Thiocystis violascens DSM 198: one gene and its partner. The main gene of each other region encodes a partner of the protein of the gene in region 2 in a complex. Links are inferred from orthologs where the notes say so. Each region holds a gene or a part of one and is shown on either strand. Other genes may lie near its edges.

Region 1 (4,696 bases), 1.7 Mb from region 2 along the record:
TGGCGCTGATCTTTGGTCTGCTCGGCCTGATACTGACCATCCTAATTGGCCTGCACTGGTCTCTGGTGCTGGAGCCAACCTTGCGCTCGGAGGCCGAGAGCCGTTCGAGCGCGCTGGCACAGGCCCAGGCCCAGGGTATCGAGAAGCTCCTCGGCGGCGATGTCGCCCTGGATCGCCTGCAGATCGAATTGCAAACCGCGCTGGACGCCATCCTGCTACTCAAGGATCGCTCCACCGGGGCACCCTTCATCCGCGGAATCAAACTGATCGTCGACTATGATCTGATCGGTGTACCCAGCGGAAGTCTCGACGTGGCCCTGGGAGAGGACAAATGCGCCGACTGTTTCGTCGCCCAGATTCCCCTTTACCATCCGCGAAATCATCAGCTCGTCGGGATCGCCACCTGCTACTCCAGCCCGCAGTTTTTGGAGCAACTGGTACGCGATGTCCGGATCAAACTGCTTTGGCTCGGCGGAACCATCCTCGGTCTGATCGGTTTCGCCTGGTGGGAAAGCAATCGACTCCTGCGGCGCCTGGGCGAAAGCGAGTCCAATCTGCGCAATATCTTCGAGGCGGCGCCCTTTCCCATGATGCTCATCGAAGCGGATCAAGGCGGATTGCGCCAGATCAACCGGGCGGCCAAGGCGTATCTTGCTCTGAGCGAAGACCAAAACGGGCGCTTCTCCAGCGAGTCCTGGCGTGCGCTTCATGCGTCGGGGCTGCCGAATCAAGAGGAAGAACCCCGCGAAATGCCCATCCTCGACGTGGACGGAACCCTGCGGTGGGCGTTGGTTTCGACGATTCCACTGCGTTTTTCCGGCGCGCCAAGCCGGCTGATCTCGCTGGTTGACGTGTCCGACATGAAAAAAATCCAAGATGAGCTGCGCGCGGCGTCTTTCACCGATAGCCTCACCGGACTCTACAACCGGCGTTATCTTTTTTCGCGGTTGATCAGCGAGATCGATCTGGTCAACCGCTATGGCCATCCGCTCTCCGTCATCCTGTTCGACCTGGATCACTTCAAAAGCATCAACGACACCTACGGGCACGGGGTCGGCGACGAGGTCTTGATCCAGATTGCCGTCGTGCTCCGCGCTTGCATTCGCGAAGTCGACGTGGCCGGACGCTACGGAGGCGAGGAATTTCTCGTGATCCTGCCGCACGCGGACGCTGCGAAGGCCAAGGATATCGCGGAACGAATCCGCATCACGCTCAAGACGTTGAAGTGGCCGCAGCCACGCCTGCGGGTGACCGTGAGCGCGGGCGTCCAGGAATACAGCGTCGAGAGTCTCGACGAATTCGTCGAGGCTGCCGATCGCAAGCTGTATCAGGCGAAAGAGGGCGGGCGGGATCGGGTGGTTTAACCTAACCCGGATTTCTCACCGCAAAGACGCAAAGGCCGCAAAGGATTGAATCAAGGATGTTTGGCGGAAGCTTGGCCGAGGCTGGCTCGACCAGGAGACAAGCCGCATGGAAATCTTCAAGATATTGTTTCCTTTGCGTTCTTCGTGCCTTTGTGGTGAAAAATCCGGGTTAGGCAATTTCCGGGAAAATTCTTACCAAATGCGACCGCCGACAACCTGTCGGCGGTCCCAAGGGTCGACGCAAAACCGTCAGCCCTTCATCGACGAGAAGAACTCGTCATTGGTCTTGGTCGCCTTGAGTTTGTCGTGCAGGAATTCCATCGCGGCCAGCTCGTCCATCGGATGCAGAATCTTGCGCAGAATCCACATCTTCTGAAGCTCCGCCGGCCCCATCAGCAGTTCCTCGCGACGGGTGCCGGAGCGGTTGATGTTGATCGAGGGGAAGATGCGGCGCTCGGCGATACGGCGATCCATATGGATCTCCATGTTGCCGGTACCCTTGAATTCCTCGTAGATGACATCGTCCATGCGCGAGCCGGTATCGACCAGCGCGGTGGCCAGAATGGTCAGACTGCCGCCTTCCTCGACATTGCGGGCCGCACCGAAGAAACGCTTGGGCCGTTGCAGCGCGTTGGCGTCCACGCCGCCAGTCAGCACCTTGCCGGACGAGGGCACCACCGTGTTATAGGCACGCGCCAGACGAGTGATCGAATCGAGCAGAATCACCACGTCGAGTTTGTGCTCGACCAGCCGCTTGGCCTTCTCGATGACCATCTCGGCCACTTGAACGTGACGGGTCGCCGGCTCGTCGAAGGTCGACGAGATCACCTCGCCGCGCACCGAACGGGCCATCTCGGTGACCTCTTCCGGGCGCTCGTCGATCAGCAGCACGATCAGATAACAGTCCGGGTGATTGTGCCCGATGGACTGCGCGATATTCTGCAACATCATGGTCTTGCCGGCCTTGGGCGGCGAGACGATAAGCCCGCGCTGGCCCTTGCCGATGGGCGCCACCAGATCGATGGTGCGCGCCGTGATGTCCTCGGTGCTGCCGTTGCCGATCTCCAGCGTGAGCCGCTTGTTGGCGAACAGCGGGGTGAAGTTCTCGAACAGGATCTTCGACTTGGCGTTCTCGGGCCGGTCGAAGTTGATGTCGTTGACCTTCAGCAGCGCGAAATAGCGCTCGCCGTCCTTGGGCGGACGAATCTTGCCGGAAATGGTGTCGCCGGTGCGCAACGCGAAGCGGCGAATCTGGCTGGGCGAGACATAGATGTCGTCGGGACCGGCGAGGTAGGAGGCATCGGCGGAGCGCAGAAAGCCGAAGCCGTCCGAGAGGATCTCCAGCACGCCGTCGCCGGAAATATCCTCGCCCCGCTTGGCCTGGGCCTTGAGGATGGCAAAGATCAGATCCTGCTTGCGCGAGCGTCCAACGCCCTCGATTTCCATGGATTGAGCCAGGGCAACCAGCTCGGGCACTGGCGTTTTCTTCAGTTCGGTTAGATTCATCGCGATTTTCGTTAAGGACAGAGGTCGTGGCTGGTCGGCAGCGCCCCGCGAAGGGCCGGAGTCGCGCGGGAAGGCGACTGAAGGGCGGCAGCTTACCGGAGAGAGGGCGCCCGGTCGGGCGCCCCGCGTTGGTTTGTTCCAGGCGGTTTCGTGAAAAACACGCGGGTCTTGTCGGCGCGTCGCTTCAAAGATTGCTGTCGATAAAGGCGGTCAACTGCGACTTGGACACCGCCCCAACCTTGGTCGCCTCGACCTCGCCGGCGCGAAACAGCATCAGCGTCGGAATGCCGCGAATGCCGTAGCGCGGCGGCGTGCCGGGGTTTTCGTCGATATTGAGCTTGGCGACCTTGAGCCGGCCCGCGTATTCCCCGGCGATCTCGTCGAGCACCGGCGCGATCATCTTGCACGGCCCGCACCAGTCGGCCCAGTAATCCACGAGCACGGGTTCGGGGGATTTCAAAACCTCTTCTTCGAAAGAGTCATCGGTCACATGGACGATGCTATCGCTCACTGAAGTTATCTCCCATTTTTATTTTGCATTGAGTTGTGTGAAAGGCGTGATGACCGGCCAGTGAAGGCGGCGCGCGGATCGGCTTGAGGGGCGGGCGGGCGGATTGGCGTTGATAACAGCCCTTGGGTAAGATGCTATTTGATCCAAAGCGCAGACAATTTGCAAGCCTTGCCCGTTCGCGAGGCTCATGGCCTCAACGATCGACAATCCCGACAGCCAAATTTCATGACAGATAAACATCTCACCCAGGTCCGTTTCGACGGCTTCGACCTCGACCCGCGCATCCTGGCCGGCCTCGCCGACGCGGGTTTTTCCCGCTGCACGCCGATTCAGGCCGAAACCCTCCCGATCGCCCTGGCCGGGCGCGATGTCGCCGGCCAGGCCCAGACCGGCACCGGCAAGACCGCCGCCTTTTTGCTGGTCGTCATGCAGCGACTGCTCAACACGCCGCCACCGCCGCCGGGACAGATCAGCCATCCACGGGCGCTGATCCTGGCGCCGACGCGCGAACTGGCGGTGCAGATTCACCGCGATACCCTGCTGCTCGCCACCCACACCGGGCTACGGGCCGGGCTGGTCTATGGCGGCACCGGCTATCAACAGCAACGCGACGATCTGGCCGCCGGGGTCGATATCCTGATCGGCACGCCGGGACGCCTGATCGACTATCTGAAGCAGAACGTCTTCGATCTCAAGGCCATCGAGGCGGTGGTGCTCGACGAGGCGGACCGCATGTTCGACCTCGGATTCATCAAGGACATCCGTTTTCTGCTACGCCGGATGCCACCCCCCGAGTCGCGGCTCGGCATGCTGTTCTCGGCCACGCTCTCCTATCGGGTGACCGAACTCGCCTACGAGCACATGAACCGCCCGCAACTGATCAAGATCGAGACCGACAAGATCACAGCCGACCGCGTGCGTCAGTGCTGTTACATGACCTCCAACGAGGAAAAGATCCCGCTGCTGATCGGACTGGTGCGCGGCTGGAAGGATGCCCGCATCATGGTCTTCGTCAACACCAAGCGCGAGGCGGACCGGGTCTGGGGCTATCTGCAGGGCAACGGCATCAACACCGCCGTCCTGTCCGGTGACGTGCCGCAGAACAAGCGTCTCAAGCTGCTGCGCGATTTCACCGAGGGTAACCTGCCGGTGCTGGTCGGCACCGACGTGGCCGCGCGCGGTCTGCACATCCCGGACGTGACCCATGTGGTCAATTACGACCTGCCGGAAGATCCCGAGGATTATGTTCACCGCATCGGGCGCACCGCGCGCGCCGGCGCTGCCGGGGACGCCATCGGCTTCGTCTGCGAGACCT
Region 2 (6,374 bases):
TGAAACCGCGTCCCGCCAATCGTCGCGGGTGACCGCAAGGTTAGGAAGTGTTTGAAACGTCGTCTTTGGTGCTGGACGCGGCTTGAATCAGAGGTCGTCAACCCAGGAAAACTGAAAGAGCTGGAGCAAAATTCCAGCGATGCCGCCGCCAAACAGCCCCCCCAGAACCGCTTGCGGAATCTGCTGATGCATGCCAAGACTGGCGGTCTGCCACCACAGCCCAGGATCGATATTCGTCAGCGGACCGCTCACCATCCAGACGCTGCCCGCGGCAACGCTGGCGAGAACCGCCATGATCGCGGCCTCGGCCAGATTGCAGGGAAAGGATGCCTGACAAAACCGATGTGTCAATGCCACCCACCGCCTGACGCTCGCAACGTACAGCACGCCATTGATACTCACCAGAAAGGCCAGAACGACAAAAAGCGAGAAAGGCGCCGCATGGAAGGGCTCCGCAATCGCGAGCACCGTTCCCCCGATCGCCCCGGCGGCCAACCCAGCCAATGCCTTGGAGGCGACGTTCATGGAGCAGCGCGTGGGAAAGCGCACGAGCAGACCGACAGCCGCCGCGATGACGGCGGCGCCCAGCGCCGTGTATACGAAGGCTGACGGTCCGGTCAACACAATCAACAGAATGACCCCGACGCCAGCACCGATCGCGGAACTGATGAGTGAGATCTCGCGCGCACCGTAGAGGACTGCGGTGACCGCGCCCGTCACTGCGGCGGCGATCACATAGGTGAATCCGCCAAAACCCAAACCTTTCAATAATTCCGAGAGCCCCGTGAAAAGAGGCGCATAGATCATCCCATGCAGGCTCCAGATGATTCCGCGGATAAAGGCAAGCCGCAACCGGGAAGCCGCGCTCGGGCGGGGGAGGTCCAGGCTCACTGAAGCGGCCGGACTGCCAGGATTCGGGGGTTCGTAAGAAATAGCCATAGACTTGAGTTTGAAAAACGTATCACGCAAAAACCGGTTTCCGGCCAGATAAACCGGTCGAACCCTACCTGCAAAACCAGAATGAACCAATGAAAAACGGGGCACTCGGCCCCGTCTTCGATCTCGCCTGGAGGAGCGAGTCGCTCAGGATCAACCGGCCTTCAGGGTCCAGGAAGAACACCAGCCATTAACGTTGATCAGCTTGCCGGGGAAGAGCGAACAGCCTTTCCAGTCGCCTTCGCCCTGGTCGGCCAGCATGAACTGGCAGGTCGCGCAGTGCTGCTCTTCGGCCGGGGCGCCAGGACGGGCGGCGGCGACACGCTCGGACTTGGTGGCGTCCTGATTGTACTTCAGGGCAACCGCGGTCGGGTCATCGGCGGCGACCGCGTTCGCGGGCGCGGAAGCGCGCGCGGTGCCGAAACCGACCAGGTTGATCATGGGGATGGCCGCGGCGGTACCCAGCATCACTTTGACGGCGTCGCGACGGCTCTTGCTGATTGGCTTATCGGACATTGATGTCACTCCTACTCAGTTAGGTACGGTTGTAGTGATCTCGTCACTCCCGGCATCGTCGCCGGAAGCCGACCGGCATTGTGCTACAGGAAACCGAAAAAGGCGAGCCGCAAGCCCGAAGATTCGGCGTCGACCTCAGTTGAGATAGGTGCCCGCGCCAAGGTAGCGCGCGGTCCAGTAAGGCGTATCCAAGCGGGCCAGTTGCACCCGATGGCGAGAAGTCGAGGCATGCACGAAGCGATCACTGTCCACCATCAACCCGACATGGTAGACGCCCGGTCCCGTCCTGAAAAAGACCATATCGCCCGGACCGGGACGCCCCAGCCTGACTGGCTTCGACGCCCGATGCTGTTCCACGGCGACGCGCGGGATCGCAACGCCGGCGACGTGATGTGCGTATTGGGTCAGGCCGCTACAATCGAAGCCCGAGGCGGGCGAGGATCCCCCGTAAACGTAGGGGGTGCCGATCTGCGACAATCCGGCCAGCACCACCTCGCCACGACGCCCGCTCAAATCCCTGTCGCCCCCCCTCGATGCACAGCCCGATAGGCTCGCCAGAACCAGAATCCCGATCCACAATCTCGTGCTTCGCGCAAGACACATCTTCATAAATCACACTCGATTCATGTCGCAATCTTTTGTATTTGTAGTTTTAGTCCGCGATGACGGTATCTGTCAATGCCTCCAGTCAAATCCTTTCCGAAGCGCCGGGCAGCGCGCTGCTTTACGTCATTTCCGCCAGCCAGTACAGTGGCTGCCTTCAAATCAGGCAGGCGCGCGGCACCGCGACGATCGCTTTTGACGCCGGGTGTCCGCGACAACAGGCCACCGCCCGCCACGCGATATTCGGAGTCCATTGCATGAGCGAAACCAAACACTGCCGGCTACTGATCCTGGGATCGGGCCCCGCCGGCTATACCGCCGCGGTCTACGCGGCCCGCGCCAATCTCAACCCGGTCCTGGTCACCGGCCTGGAGCAGGGCGGCCAGTTGATGACCACCACCGAGGTCGACAACTGGGCCGGCGATCCGGATGGCGTGCAGGGGCCTGAACTCATGGAGCGGATGCGCCGGCATGCCGAGCGGTTCGGGACCGAGATCCTGTTCGATCACATCAACGCGGTCGATCTCGCCGAGCGGCCCTTCCGTCTCACCGGCGATGCGGCGGTCTATACCTGCGACGCACTGATCGTCGCGACCGGCGCCAGTGCCATGTATCTCGGCCTTCCCTCCGAGGAGACATTCCGCGGACGCGGCGTCTCCGCCTGTGCCACCTGCGACGGCTTTTTCTACCGCAACCAGAAAGTCGCCGTCATCGGCGGCGGAAACACCGCAGTCGAAGAGGCGCTATACCTCTCGAATATCGCCTCCGAGGTCACCCTGGTGCACCGCCGCGACGCGCTGCGAGCCGAGAAGATTCTCCAGCGGCAACTCCTCGAAAAAGCCGACAAGGGCAACATCAAGCTCGCCTGGAACCAGACGCTCGACGAAATCTTGGGCGACGCGACCGGCGTGACCGGGATCCGCATCAAAAGCACGCTGGACGGGACGACCCGGGATATCGACCTGCAGGGCGTCTTCATCGCCATCGGCCACAAACCGAACACCCAGATCTTCGAGGGCCAGGTCGACATGGCGGGCGGATATATCAAGGTCCAGAGCGGCACCCGGGGCAACGCGACCGCAACCTCGGTGCCCGGCGTTTTCGCCGCTGGCGATGTGATGGACCCCATTTACCGTCAGGCCATTACGTCCGCCGGCACCGGCTGCATGGCGGCCCTGGACGCCGAGAAATTTCTGGATGCCATGGCGGTTGGCGGGGTTTAAGGGGCAAGGGCATTAACTATGGGATCTTTGGTATCCCTGAAGCCGTTCGTGGTGAGGCCCTCGAACCATGAACGGCTTCACGCGCCGAGGCCCGGATCGGAAAATCTTTTTCCGTAAATCGTCAAAAATTAAATTGGTACGGCCGCCACGCAAACAAACACAACCTTGCCCCTTGCCCCTTGCCCCTTGAGTCACTCGATCGCGTCGCAATGTACCGACTGACAACCTTGCCCCTGCCCTTCAGTCAACTGACACCGCCGCGATGTACAAGGTCACAACCCATTCCGCCATCGTGGAGATTTCCGCCGAGCAATGGAATCGTCTCGTCGATCCCGACACCCCTTTTCTGCGGCATGAGTTTCTCGCCGCACTGGAGCGTCACGACGGCGTCGGCGAGAAGTTCGGCTGGCTGCCCCATCACCTGGCCCTGCGCGATCAGGACGGCCGGCTGCTGGCGGTCACGCCCTGTTATCTGAAGTTCAATTCCTATGGCGAATTCGTCTTCGACTGGGCTTGGGCCGATGCCTACCAGCGTCATGGACGGTACTATTACCCAAAACTTGTCGTGGCCTCGCCGTACACCCCCGCGACCGGTTCGCGGCTGTTGACCGGTGCCGCGCCCGAGCGTCGCGCGTATGCCCAGGCGCTCATTCAGGGCGCGGTGCGGGTGGCCGAGCAGCTGGACGTGTCCTCGCTGCACTGGCTCTTTACCGCCGCCGACGAGACCGACTGGCTGGAAGATCAGGGGTTGATGCGGCGGGTTGGCTGCCAATTCCATTGGCACAATCGCGGATACGATTCTTTCGAGTCGTTGCTCGGCGCCTTCACGGCGGAGAAGCGGAAAAAGATCCACCGCGAGCGTCGCCGCGTGGCGGACAGCGGCGTGCGACTCCGTCGAGTGACCGGGGACGCGGTCACCGAGGCCGAATGGGCGATCTTCCACCAGCTTTACCGCGACACCTTCGACAAACGCGGCGGCATCCCGACCCTGACGCTCCCGTTCTTTCAGGACATCGGCGAGACCATGGGTCAAAATCTGCTGCTCGTTCTGGCCGAGCATGGCGGGAATATCGTCGCCGCCGCGTTCAATCTGATCGGCAGTCGTTCGCTCTATGGCCGCCACTGGGGCTGCTTTCAGGACTTCCATAGCCTGCATTTCGAGGCGTGTTACTATCAGGGACTGGAATACTGCATCGACTGCGGACTGGCGCGCTTCGAACCGGGCGCCCAAGGCGAACATAAAATCAGCCGAGGCTTTTTGCCCACGCCGACCTGGTCCGCCCATTGGATCGCCGATCCCGGATTCCGCGCCGCCATCTCCCATTTTCTCGACCAGGAGACCCGCGAAATGGACGATTATCTGGCGGACATGCACACCCACAGCCCCTATCGCAACCGATGATCGCCTTACTCGACCCCCAGGATCGGAACGCGTTTCCCGATATCGCTCAAGCCCTCCGCGAACCCAATGGTCTGCTGGCGGTCGGCGGCGATCTGACCCCGGCGCGACTCCAGAATGCCTACCGGCGCGGGATCTTCCCCTGGTTCAACCCTGGCGACCCCATTCTCTGGTGGTCCCCCGATCCGCGTACGATCTTGTTTCCAAAACAGTTGCGGATCTCGCGCAGCCTGGCGAAACGGCTGCGTCGACAACCCTTCGTCGTCACGCTCGACCGCGCCTTTCCTTGTGTGATTCGTGGCTGCGCGGCGCCCCGCGAGCCCCACGGCGGCACCTGGCTGATCCCCGAGATGATCGCCGCCTATGAGGCGTTGCATGCGCGAGGGCTAGCGCATTCGGTGGAAGTCTGGCAGGGCCAGGACTTGGTCGGCGGGCTTTACGGCGTCGCCATCGGGCGCGCCTTCTTCGGCGAATCCATGTTCAGCCGCGTCACGGATGCATCCAAGGTCGCGCTGGTGCATCTCTGCCAACAGCTTGAAAGCTGGAACTTCGGCCTCGTCGACTGCCAGATGCGAACCGACCACCTGATGCGCATGGGCGCCGTCGAAATGCCGCGCGCCGATTTCATTGGCCTGCTGGATCGGTTCTGCCCGCTTCCCGGACGCGACTTCAATTGGGACGATGGCGTCGTTCAGGTTCCTGATCGCCCAGCATTGCCCAATCCCACGCCAGCGCGTGCCGAGGCGCCATGAGTCAGGAAACCAATCCAAACCGAGGCCGCTATCTCGCCCTTTATATGACCGCCGAGCACCCCTGTTCCTATCTGGAGGGTCGGCAAGCCCGCACTCTCTTCGTCGATCCGAGCGCCCGCATCGACAATGCCACCTATCAAGTATTGATCGACCAGGGATTTCGGCGCAGTGGCTCTCACATCTACCGTCCCGCTTGCCGGGGCTGCTCGGCCTGCGTTCCTGTTCGCATTCCCGTGGAGGCATTTCGACCAGACCGCTCCCAGCGGCGCAACTGGAAACGCAACGCCCTGGATTTCGTGCTCGTCGATACCCCCGCAACCTTCAACCCCGAACATTTCAACCTTTACCGACGCTATCTGGAACGGCGTCATCCCGACGGCAGCATGGCGGACGATGCCAGCGAGGAGAGTTATCGGCGTTTTCTGGTCGAGCCTTGGGGTGGCGCTACGCGGTTCATCGAATTGCGGCTTGACGGACAACTGGTGGGCGTCGCTGTCACGGATTGGCTCGACAGCGGACTCTCCGCCGTTTACACGCTGTTCGACCCAGACCACGCCAGGCGCGCGCCGGGCACCTTCGCCGTGCTGTGTCAGATCGAGACAGCGCGGCGGCTTGGCCTGCAGTCTCTCTATCTCGGCTATTGGATCGAAAAAAGCCAGAAAATGGCCTATAAGGAGCGTTTTCGCCCGATCGAGACATGGAACGGACGTCGCTGGATGCGTTTCGAGCGATCGGCCGCACTGGATCCAGGGTAAATTCAGCGGCAGGTTCAGGAATTTTGGGCGCACGGACAAGCGATGGATTCTTGATCGAAAATCACCGCTCAGCGGTTCTCATTTAGGCGTCATCCGCCATCGCAGGAGTCCGCTTGCGGGCGACATGGTTTGTCAATCGACTTTTGGGTCCGCCAAACCCCGTCGCCCGGAACCAAGCCCGCAGATCCAG

Evidence for each region. Proteins that work in one complex are often made in the same cells at the same time.
Region 1: the proteins of trxB (region 2) and trxA are in contact, whole or in part, in a crystal structure (PDB 1F6M), measured with the Escherichia coli proteins. The link is inferred for Thiocystis violascens DSM 198 from one-to-one orthologs.

The regions. Positions count from the first base shown.
Region 1 is NC_018012.1:2,749,602-2,754,297, forward strand. Bases 1,719-4,696 are described here. They hold trxA (thioredoxin TrxA), read right to left. Parts: upstream 3,382-4,696; coding sequence 3,055-3,381; downstream 1,719-3,054. Other genes in these bases: rho (transcription termination factor Rho), read right to left, coding at 1,719-2,870; THIVI_RS12150 (DEAD/DEAH box helicase), read left to right, coding at 3,607-4,696. Outside these bases: THIVI_RS12135 (GGDEF domain-containing protein), read left to right, coding at 1-1,364; more of rho, read right to left, coding at 1,614-1,718. UniProt on the Escherichia coli protein: Participates in various redox reactions through the reversible oxidation of its active center dithiol to a disulfide and catalyzes dithiol-disulfide exchange reactions.
Region 2 is NC_018012.1:1,023,386-1,029,759, forward strand. Bases 1,358-4,295 are described here. They hold trxB (thioredoxin-disulfide reductase), read left to right. Parts: upstream 1,358-2,312; coding sequence 2,313-3,278; downstream 3,279-4,295. Other genes in these bases: THIVI_RS04595 (high-potential iron-sulfur protein), read right to left, coding at 1,358-1,452; THIVI_RS04600 (C40 family peptidase), read right to left, coding at 1,588-1,965; THIVI_RS04610 (GNAT family N-acetyltransferase), read left to right, coding at 3,541-4,295. In the rest of the region: 23S rRNA (uridine(2552)-2'-O)-methyltransferase RlmE, read right to left, coding at 1-1; THIVI_RS04590 (hypothetical protein), read right to left, coding at 88-1,044; more of THIVI_RS04595, read right to left, coding at 1,090-1,357; more of THIVI_RS04610, read left to right, coding at 4,296-4,680; aat (leucyl/phenylalanyl-tRNA--protein transferase), read left to right, coding at 4,677-5,429; THIVI_RS04620 (arginyltransferase), read left to right, coding at 5,426-6,184.